3 regions of the Pseudoalteromonas thalassia genome follow, and region 3 is predicted to be linked to each of the others. Evidence: predicted binding sites of a transcription regulator. Region 3 holds the regulator's gene; each other region holds the start of a gene.
What was found. Region 3 encodes MetJ, which represses methionine synthesis genes. Its sites were predicted from a motif close to TAGACGTCTAGACGTCTA; they were not measured.
Positions count from the first base shown of each region.

Region 1: a site for MetJ is predicted at 1,374-1,391, ahead of AAEU31_RS18940 (methylenetetrahydrofolate reductase). Genes of this name have one in related genera too.
Region 2: a site for MetJ is predicted at 1,918-1,935, ahead of metK (methionine adenosyltransferase). Genes of this name have one in related genera too.

Region 1 covers NZ_JBMMUE010000021.1:66,375-69,666, reverse strand. The annotation lists gene AAEU31_RS18945 (sensor domain-containing diguanylate cyclase) at 1-375, shown strand, start outside; gene AAEU31_RS18940 (methylenetetrahydrofolate reductase) at 372-1,328, opposite strand; gene AAEU31_RS18935 (M16 family metallopeptidase) at 1,576-3,292, shown strand, end outside.
Region 2 covers NZ_JBMMUE010000004.1:81,198-84,489, forward strand. The annotation lists gene tkt (transketolase) at 1-1,770, opposite strand, end outside; gene metK (methionine adenosyltransferase) at 2,037-3,188, shown strand; gene AAEU31_RS06585 (diacylglycerol kinase) at 3,241-3,292, opposite strand, start outside.
Region 3 covers NZ_JBMMUE010000016.1:27,840-31,131, forward strand. The annotation lists gene metB (cystathionine gamma-synthase) at 1-800, opposite strand, end outside; gene metJ (met regulon transcriptional regulator MetJ) at 1,067-1,387, shown strand; gene AAEU31_RS16740 (malic enzyme-like NAD(P)-binding protein) at 1,475-2,716, opposite strand.

The DNA.
Region 1 (3,292 bases), on a different contig from region 3:
AGTTGTTTATTTATCGATATAAATAGCTTTAAACCACTCAATGATACGTATGGCCATGAAGTGGGCGATCTCGCGCTGATTTGTTTAGCTGACACCATGAAAGAATGCCTACGTGAAAGCGATATTATCGGCCGCTTAGGCGGTGATGAGTTTATTGCCTTATTGCAAATCCAGCCCGGTGATTGCATCGATAGTATAGCTGATAAACTTAATACCGCTTTTCAGATAAATTTAGAAAAGCGGGGCATTCCTGTCACAAGTTTAAGTATTGGCTCAGGGGTAATAGCTCAGCCAAAAGAAAATTTTGCTGAGCTATTAAAGCGGGCAGATGAAGATATGTATGAGAAAAAGCAAGCCTCGAAGGCGGCACGCTAAGCTATTTGCTTCTCAGCTAGGTTTAATTCCATGATTGCTTTTAGTAAACGGTAAAGATTGATTGATGCATCAATTTCTTCTTTACGGTTAGTTAAGCTCTCAATATTTAAACCTAGCGGTACATCTAAATGTGCGCAGCTTTGTAAAATTAAGTCGAGATTTTCACGGCAGATGCGCACTGATTCGCTTAAAGTATTTGCAGCATCGAGCATACGGTACTTAGTTGCCTCGGGTACAGAAATACCCAACCATTCCATAAACTCTAAAGTTTTTTCACCACCACAAGGGGTAAACGTTAAAATAATGCGTTTTGGTGTTGTGCCTTGTGCTTTACAGCTACGAGCATAACTGGTGATCAAGTCTATTGTCGCTTGGGCATTATAGACGGCTTGCGAAATAAAAAATTGACAGCCTTGCTGTGTTTTTTTAAGTAGTCTTTCATGCTCATTTCGCTTGCTCGCATGGCGCTCAGCAATCGTAACACCACCTAAAAATACATCACTATCTTGCTCTGCTAAGGTTTTGTATGCATCAGGTAGGCTTAATTTGATATCACCATCAGATGATGGACTACCGACTAGCACTAAGTTTTTTAACTCAAACTCATTTCGAGTTTCGTTTAGCCATTCGGTAAATTCAGCTTCGCCACGCTGGGCAACACTTTTATAGGTGATAACATCTTGCTGAGATAAGTTACGTAATAACTTAGAATACTCACGCGGGTCGACAGTCTCTTTGAATGGGAAAGGGCGCGGAATCGCTGTACGGCTGCTTTCATCTTGAATGTCATAAATGATTACACCATCGTATTCAATTTCGTGTAAACGGCCAAGAAGCTTCTTCGCAATAGTTTCTAGTGTGGCTTTATCTGTGCCTGATTTTGGTGGTGTAGTACCAATTAGGTAGACGCCTTGATTGGTGTCTTCAATTTTCTCTTGTAGTGATAAAGCCATAATCCTCATTCCAGCTCGTGCTCATGTCTATGACAAACAATATAGCAGCCATTTAGACGTCTAGATAGATTTTTTTCATGAAAGTTTTTCAATGACTATGAATTTTACTCATATTGAAAGCCGAGCGTTTCGCTAAATTGACACACCTGTTTACATAAATTATTGCACTGGCTCTCATATTTTCTGGCACTTTGATGCATAATCAATCAGCAATGATCATGAAAAAAATAACTAACAAGGGAACATTATGAAATTTAGATTACTAGCAACCAGTGTTGCTGTAACGCTAGCACTAAGTGGCTGCGCGAGTAATTCGCAGTCAACTATGGTTAAAGAAGTCGAAATTGAGCAGCTAGCAAGCCAAGACGATAGCCGTGTATTCAGCCAAGACTACCTTTTAGAAGAGCTTGATAATGGCCTTCGCGTGATGGTGGTAAAAACCGATTACCCAGATGTAGTTTCACTGCAAATTCCGGTATCGGTAGGTTCACGTAACGAAGTTGAAGCAGGTAAAACCGGTTTTGCACACTTCTTTGAGCATATGATGTTTAAAGGCTCTGAAAAATTCCCGCAAGATGTGTATTCAGATATTTTAAAGAATTCAGGTGTTGATAATCGCGCGTACACGACCAACGATTACACTAACTATCACTTAAACTTTTCAAAAGAGCACTTAGACAAAGTACTCGAAATCGAAGCCGATATTTTCCAAAACCTCACATACAGTGAAGAACAGTTCCGTACTGAAGCGCTTACTGTTAAAGGTGAGTATCTAAAGAATAATGCCAGCCCAATTCGCAAGTTACTTTCTGCTGTTCGTAACGAAGCATTCGAGAAGCACACGTATAAGCATACCACGATGGGCTTTTTTGAAGACATTGAAGCTATGCCTGATCAAATGGCATATGGTAAAGAGTTCTTCGCTAAATTTTATAAACCTGAGTATGTATCTTTAGTCATTGTTGGTGATGTTGATCCACAAGAAACCATGGCAATGGTGAAAAAGCATTGGGGTAACTGGAAAAAGGGCGATTACCAAGCAGATATTCCTGTTGAGCCAAAACAACAAGCTGCAAAATATGTACATGAAAAAAATGATGGTTTACCAGGTCACTGGTTGCTTGTGTCTTACAAGGGCACGGCATGGGATCCAACCCAAAAAGACCGTGCAGCCCTTGATTTAATCTCGCAGCTTTATTTCTCTAACAACTCGGCACTTTATCAAGAGCTTGTTGTTGATAAACAAATTGCTAGTCAAATGTTTACCTATAACCCAGATACTAAAGATCCGGGTTTATTACATGTGTTTGTAAAAGTCGAAAACGAAGCGGACCTTGCTAAAGTCCGTGATGCTATTAACCGTACTTATGCACAAGCACGTACTGAGTTAGTTGATGCACAAAAGTTAGCGGATTTAAAATCAAACCTAAAATACAGCTTTATTAATGGTCTTGATTCATCGCAGTCAATTGCGTCAACGCTTGCAAGCTACATGCATTTTGAGCGCGACCCTGAGGTTATTAACCAACTGTACGCAACTGCTGATAGCATCACTCCTGAAGATATCAAAGCGGTAGCAAACAAGTATTTTGTTGATTCAAGCCGCACTACTGTGACAATGTCGGCGCTTGATAAAGTGGCTGGTTTTGAACAAGAGGTTGATTTAAACGCGCTGGTTGCAAGTATTGAACAAGCCCCAACAGAACGTCACTTTAAAGTACTTGATAAAACCAATAGCTCACCTTTAGTTGATGTTAACTGGTTATTTAATACCGGTGCAGCAGCTGATCCACAAGGGAAAAAAGGTTTAGCTGCACTCACTGCTGCGATGTTAGCGCAAGGTGGCTCAGAAACTATGAGCTATAAAGATATTCAAAAAGCCTTATACCCATTGGCGGGAAGCTTTGGGTATCAAATCGATAAAGAAATGATTTCACTACGTGGCCGTGTGCACAAAGACAATG
Region 2 (3,292 bases), on a different contig from region 3:
ATCAAATAAATCAGTTGAAGGCATAGATACCACGCGTACTTTTTTACCTTGTGAACGCAGTTCTGCAGCTGCATCTTGTGCAAGCTGTACTTCAGAACCTGTTGCGATAAGAATAAGCTCTGGCTCACCGTCACAGCTAAGTACGTAACCACCTTTTTTCACATCAGCTAACTGCTGTGCAGTACGCGCTTGTTGCTCAAGGCCTTGACGAGTGAAAATAAGTGACGTTGGGCCATCTTTACGCTCGATAGCTTGTTGCCATGCAATCGCAGACTCTACTTGGTCACATGGACGCCAGTTCACTAGGTTAGGCGTTAAACGCATGCTTGCAATTTGCTCTACTGGTTGGTGCGTCGGACCATCTTCACCTAGACCAATTGAGTCGTGCGTGTATACGAAGATACTTGGTTGCTTCATTAGTGCAGCCATACGTACTGCGTTACGTGCGTATTCCATGAACATTAAGAATGTAGCACCGTAAGGAATAAAGCCTTTATGCAGTGCAATACCATTCATAATCGCTGACATACCAAATTCACGTACGCCGTAGAAAATGTAGTTACCGCTTGCATCGTTTGCTTCTAAGCCTTTTGAGCCATCCCAAAGTGTTAAGTTAGAACCAGCAAGGTCAGCAGAACCGCCCATGAATTCTGGTAGTAACGGACCAAACGCGTTTAGTGCATTTTGTGATGCTTTACGTGTTGCTGGGTTTGCAGGGTTTGCTTGTAGCTCTTCGATGTAAGCTTGTGACTTTTCAGCCCAATCAGCTGGTAGCTCACCGTTTGTACGGCGTTTAAACTCAGCTGCAAGCTCTGGGTATGCACTTTCATAAGCGGCAAATTTTTCATCCCAGCTAGCTTCTAGTTGCTTACCTTTTTCTTTGCCATCCCACTCGCTGTAGATTTCAGCTGGAATTTCAAATGCATCACCTGTCCAACCTAGGAACTCACGAGATGCTTTGATTTCGTCTTCACCTAGTGGTGCACCGTGACAGTCGTGGCTACCTGATTTATTAGGTGAACCGTAACCAATGATTGTTTTACAGCAAATTAGTGATGGTTTATCAGTAATGCTACGTGCTTCTTCGATAGCGGCGCGAATTGCATCAGGGTTATGACCGTCTACATCGCTTACTACGTGCCAACCGTATGCTTTGAAGCGCGCTGGTGTATCGTCACTGAACCACCCTTCTACTTCACCATCAATTGAGATGCCATTGTCATCCCAAAACGCAACTAGTTTACCTAGGCCTAATGTACCGGCTAATGAACAGGCTTCGTGAGAAATACCTTCCATTAAACAGCCATCACCCATAAATGCATAGGTGTAGTGATCAACAATATCGTGGCCTTCACGGTTAAACTGTGCAGCAAGTGCTTTCTCGGCAATTGCCATGCCCACAGCATTTGTGATCCCTTGACCTAATGGACCCGTAGTGGTCTCAATACCAGGCGCATAACCATATTCAGGGTGGCCCGGTGTTTTTGAGTGCATTTGGCGGAAGTTTTTAATCTCTTCGAGTGGTAAGTCATAGCCACTTAAGTGCAGTAGAGAATAGATCAGCATTGAACCGTGACCATTCGAAAGAATAAATCGATCGCGGTCTGCCCACTCTGGATTCGTAGGGTTGTGCTTTAGATAATCGCGCCATAGTACTTCTGCGATATCTGCCATGCCCATAGGGGCGCCAGGGTGGCCAGATTTGGCCTGTTGTACTGCGTCCATTGATAAGACGCGAATAGCATTTGCAAGTTCTTTGCGTGATGGCATGAATTCTCCTACCTTTATGTATTTGCGCTGGTTGTTTATGAAGCTCCATTCTTACTTATTGTAAGGGTACAGTGCAATTAAAAATCCGCATTAAATGCACCGTTTATGGGCGTTTGTTAAGAACAATACGTTATTAGTAATTTTAAATGGACGTCTAGGCGTAAAATTACTATGCAAACATATTTGTTTTAGATAAAATACGCCCCTTATTTTTTTAGCGCTATTACCGACGTTTGTGGAGCGCAATATTTGTGAGCAGAAATACAATGGCAAAACATTTATTTACTTCTGAATCTGTTTCTGAAGGTCATCCGGATAAAATCGCGGACCAAATCTCTGACGCGGTTCTAGATGCTATCTTAGAGCAAGATTCTCATGCCCGTGTTGCATGTGAGACATACGTAAAGACTGGTATGGTTATGGTTGGTGGTGAAATCACTACTAGCGCTTGGGTAGATATCGAAGAAATTACACGTAAAACTGTACGTGAAATCGGTTACACGCACTCAGACATGGGTTTCGATGCTGACTCGTGTGCAATCCTAAACACTATCGGTAAACAATCTCCAGATATTAACCAAGGTGTTGACCGTGCTCGTCCAGAAGACCAAGGCGCTGGTGACCAAGGTTTAATGTTCGGTTATGCATGTAACGAAACTGACGTTTTAATGCCTGCACCAATCACTTATTCACACCGTCTAGTTCAGCGTCAAGCTGAAGTTCGTAAGAGCGGTGAGCTTAACTGGTTACGTCCAGATGCAAAATCTCAAGTAACGTTTGCATACGAAAATGGCAAGCCTGTTGGTATTGATGCAGTTGTTCTTTCAACTCAACACTGTGATTCAATCTCACAAAACGACTTAGTTGAAGCGGTAATGGAAACTATCATTAAGCCGGTTCTTCCTGCTGAGCTTATCTCAAGCGCGACTAAGTTCTTCATCAACCCAACTGGCCGTTTCGTAATCGGTGGCCCTATGGGTGACTGTGGTCTTACAGGCCGTAAAATCATCGTAGATACATACGGTGGTATGGCTCGTCACGGTGGTGGTGCTTTCTCTGGTAAAGATCCATCAAAAGTTGACCGCTCAGCTGCATATGCTGCACGTTACGTTGCTAAAAACGTGGTTGCTGCTGGTCTTGCTGACAAGTGTGAGCTACAAGTTTCTTACGCTATCGGTGTTGCAGAGCCAACATCTATCAGCATCGAAACATTTGGTACAGGTAAATTAGATGAAGCACGTCTAATCGAATTAGTGCGTGAGCACTTCGACCTACGCCCTTACGGCTTAATCCAAATGCTTGATCTTGAGCGTCCTATCTATCAACCGACAGCGGCTTACGGTCACTTCGGTCGTAATGAGTTCCCTTGGGAAAGCACAGACAAAGCAGACGCACTTCGCGCAGCTGCTGGCCTGTAATAGGTTAAATAAAATGAAAAAAGCGCCGTTTGGCGCTTTTTTTGTATTTGATTTAAAGGTAGGAAACTATTTTTTCGTAAACAGCCACACCCCATACCAAGGCT
Region 3 (3,292 bases):
TCTAAATACTCAGCAATTGCAAAGGCATTTTCTTGGTGCTGCTTCAAACGTACATTTAAAGTACGTAAACCACGAAGGGTTAAGTAGCTATCAAATGGTGCACCAGTAATACCAATGTTATTCGCCCACCAAGCAAGCTCATCACCTAACTCTTGCGTTGCAGCAATCACCGCACCGCCAACCACATCAGAGTGACCATTAATATATTTAGTGGTTGAGTGCACAACAATATCAACACCAAACTCAATTGGGTTTTGTAATGCAGGTGATAAGAAGGTGTTATCAGCCGCAACTAAAGCACCACACTGCTTAGCAATGCTCGTAATTGCTTTAATATCAGTTAAACGCAAAATAGGGTTACTTGGCGTTTCAATCCAAATCAATTTAGGCTTTATCGATAAAATTTCTTGATGGTTTTCAGATTTGGTTAAATCCAAAACTTTTAGTTTTAATAAGCCACGCTTTTCAAGCGAAGTGAATAAACGGTAACTACCGCCATAACAGTCATGTGGAATAACCAGTGTGTCATCACTGTTTAACAGCTGAGTTGCTAAATGCACTGCAGACATACCTGTTGCAGTAATAATGCCTCTTGCACCCCCTTCAAGCTCAGCTAAGGTTTCAGCTAAGATATCGCGATTCGGATTACCACTGCGGCCATAGTCATACTGGCGTTTAGTATCAAAGTCAGCAAATGAATAGGTGGTTGATAAGTATAGAGGTGGCACAACCGCACCATGATGCTTATCGGCTTCGATGCCGTGACGAACCGCTATCGTCGCTTTATTTTTTTCACTCATTTCATCACCTATTCATAAATTGGATGTTTAGACGTCTAAAAGGTTAGATGATCGACTATGAGAAGTCAAAGTATTTATAGCTCACAATAGAAGTTTATACATTTACACTACTAGATGGCTAAATAACTAGTATTTGACTATCTTTTTTAAAGAGATAGAATTTCCGCATCTTGCGCGATGAGAAATACTAATTACCTTTACGAAGTGTTCTATTTTGAATTGGTATCTCGCGTAAATAACTGACAACCGAGGCAACGAAATAACTTATGGCTAAATGGAACGGTGAATACATTCACCCATATGCAGAACACGGTAAAAAATCAGAACAAGTAAAAAAGATTACCGTATCGATCCCACTTAATGTATTAAAAGTATTAACTGATGAACGTACACGTCGTCAGATCAATAACTTACGTCATGCGACGAATAGTGAGTTATTGTGTGAAGCTTTCCTACATGCTTTTACAGGTCAACCATTACCAAATGACGATGACCTTCGTAAAGACAACCCTGAAAAGGTGCCAGAAGAAGTTAAAAAGATTATGCAAGAAATGGGGTTAGATATCCCTGTTCTTGATTCAGAGTAAGTATTTCGGCCATCGGATCACCGCCGATAGCCACAGGCATAAAAAAACTCAGCTTAGGCTGAGTTTTTTTATTAGCGTTAATTAAGTTTAACGCATGTAATCTTCTGGCATCTCAATTTGCGCAACCCCTGACTCTACTGCCGCCTCAGCAACAGCACGAGCAATACGTGGTAATAAACGCGGGTCCATTGGCTTAGGAATGATGTACTCGGCACCAAACTCTAGTGACTCAACGCCAGCCGCTTTTAATACTTCGCTTGGTACAGACTCTTTTGCAATGCTTCGAATAGCATGTACAGCTGCAATTTTCATTTCATCATTAATTGCCGTTGCTCGCACATCTAGCGCACCACGGAAAATAAACGGGAAACAAAGCACGTTATTCACTTGGTTAGGGAAGTCTGAACGCCCCGTTGCCATAATTAAATCGTTACGTGCACTGTGTGCAACTTCTGGAGCAATCTCAGGATCTGGGTTTGAACACGCAAACACCACAGGCTTATCTGCCATCAGTTTAAGATCATCGGCAGTTAATAGATTAGGACCAGATACACCTACAAACACATCAGCATCAGCAATAACGTCTTGTAATGTACGCTTATCAGTATTGTTAGCAAATAATTGCTTATACTCATTTAAGTCATCACGACGAGTATGGATCACACCTTTACGGTCAAGCATATAGATGTGCTCACGCAGTGCGCCACATTTTATTAATAGCTCCATACAAGCAACTGCAGCTGCGCCGGCACCTAAACATACGATAATTGCATCTTCGATATCTTTACCTTGTACTTCAAGGGCATTAAGCATACCAGCAGCGGTAACAATAGCAGTGCCATGTTGGTCATCGTGGAAAACTGGAATATCGCAACGCTCGATAAGCGCTTTTTCGATTTCAAAACACTCTGGCGCTTTAATATCTTCTAGATTGATACCACCAAACGTATCAGCGATGTTAGCAACCGTATTAATGAAGTCTTCTGTTGTGCGGTGTTTTACTTCAATATCAATTGAATCAAGGCCAGCAAAACGTTTGAATAGTAACGCTTTACCTTCCATTACAGGTTTTGATGCAAGCGGGCCTAAGTTACCTAATCCTAGAATTGCGGTACCGTTTGAAATAACCGCAACCATGTTACCTTTACCTGTGTACTTATAGGCATTTGCTGGATCAGCAGCAATTTCGCGGACTGGTTCAGCCACACCTGGGCTATAAGCTAAAGCGAGATCGTTAACCGTTTCGGCTGGCTTAGTTAGTTCAACACTAATTTTACCTGGAACGGGGTGAGCGTGGTAATGTAATGCTTTTTCACGAAAATCTGACATAACGCGATAGTATCCTGCAAAAAGTTAAAAAGTGAGAGAGCTTGCATCAGTACGATACCTGTAATGTATAAAAATTCCAAGTATTATCAGGTCTATCCTGTTATAAGCTATATCGCTTAATTTTAAAGGATTTCCCAACAATTTCTGTGCATAGTTGCGATTAATAAAACATAAAAATCAACCTATTTATGGCCTTTTAAGCGCGTGTTTTTGTATTTTATATGCACGAACACTGCAAATAGCCGAAATTAGCCTAAAACAGCCATTTCAACGAATTTCACAGCATTTACTCACGAAATTATTTAAATTTATTATTTTTAATAACTTTTAGATACCAATACGCTTAATTAAGTAGTCTATTTTGAGGCAATGAAACCTTGTTGATAGCAAGGCAAAAATTTCGTTATTTAGTTGTGTTCTAAATCAGAAATTTTTAACGCAGGTAGCGACAGGTTTAATCCCTCAAAATGATTAAGTATTATTGCGGGTTGGTATACTCATTTATACAAAAAATAATATAGCCAAGGGGTGGCACTTTGTCTCTACAATTAACGACATAATGGGCATAACAGCCAG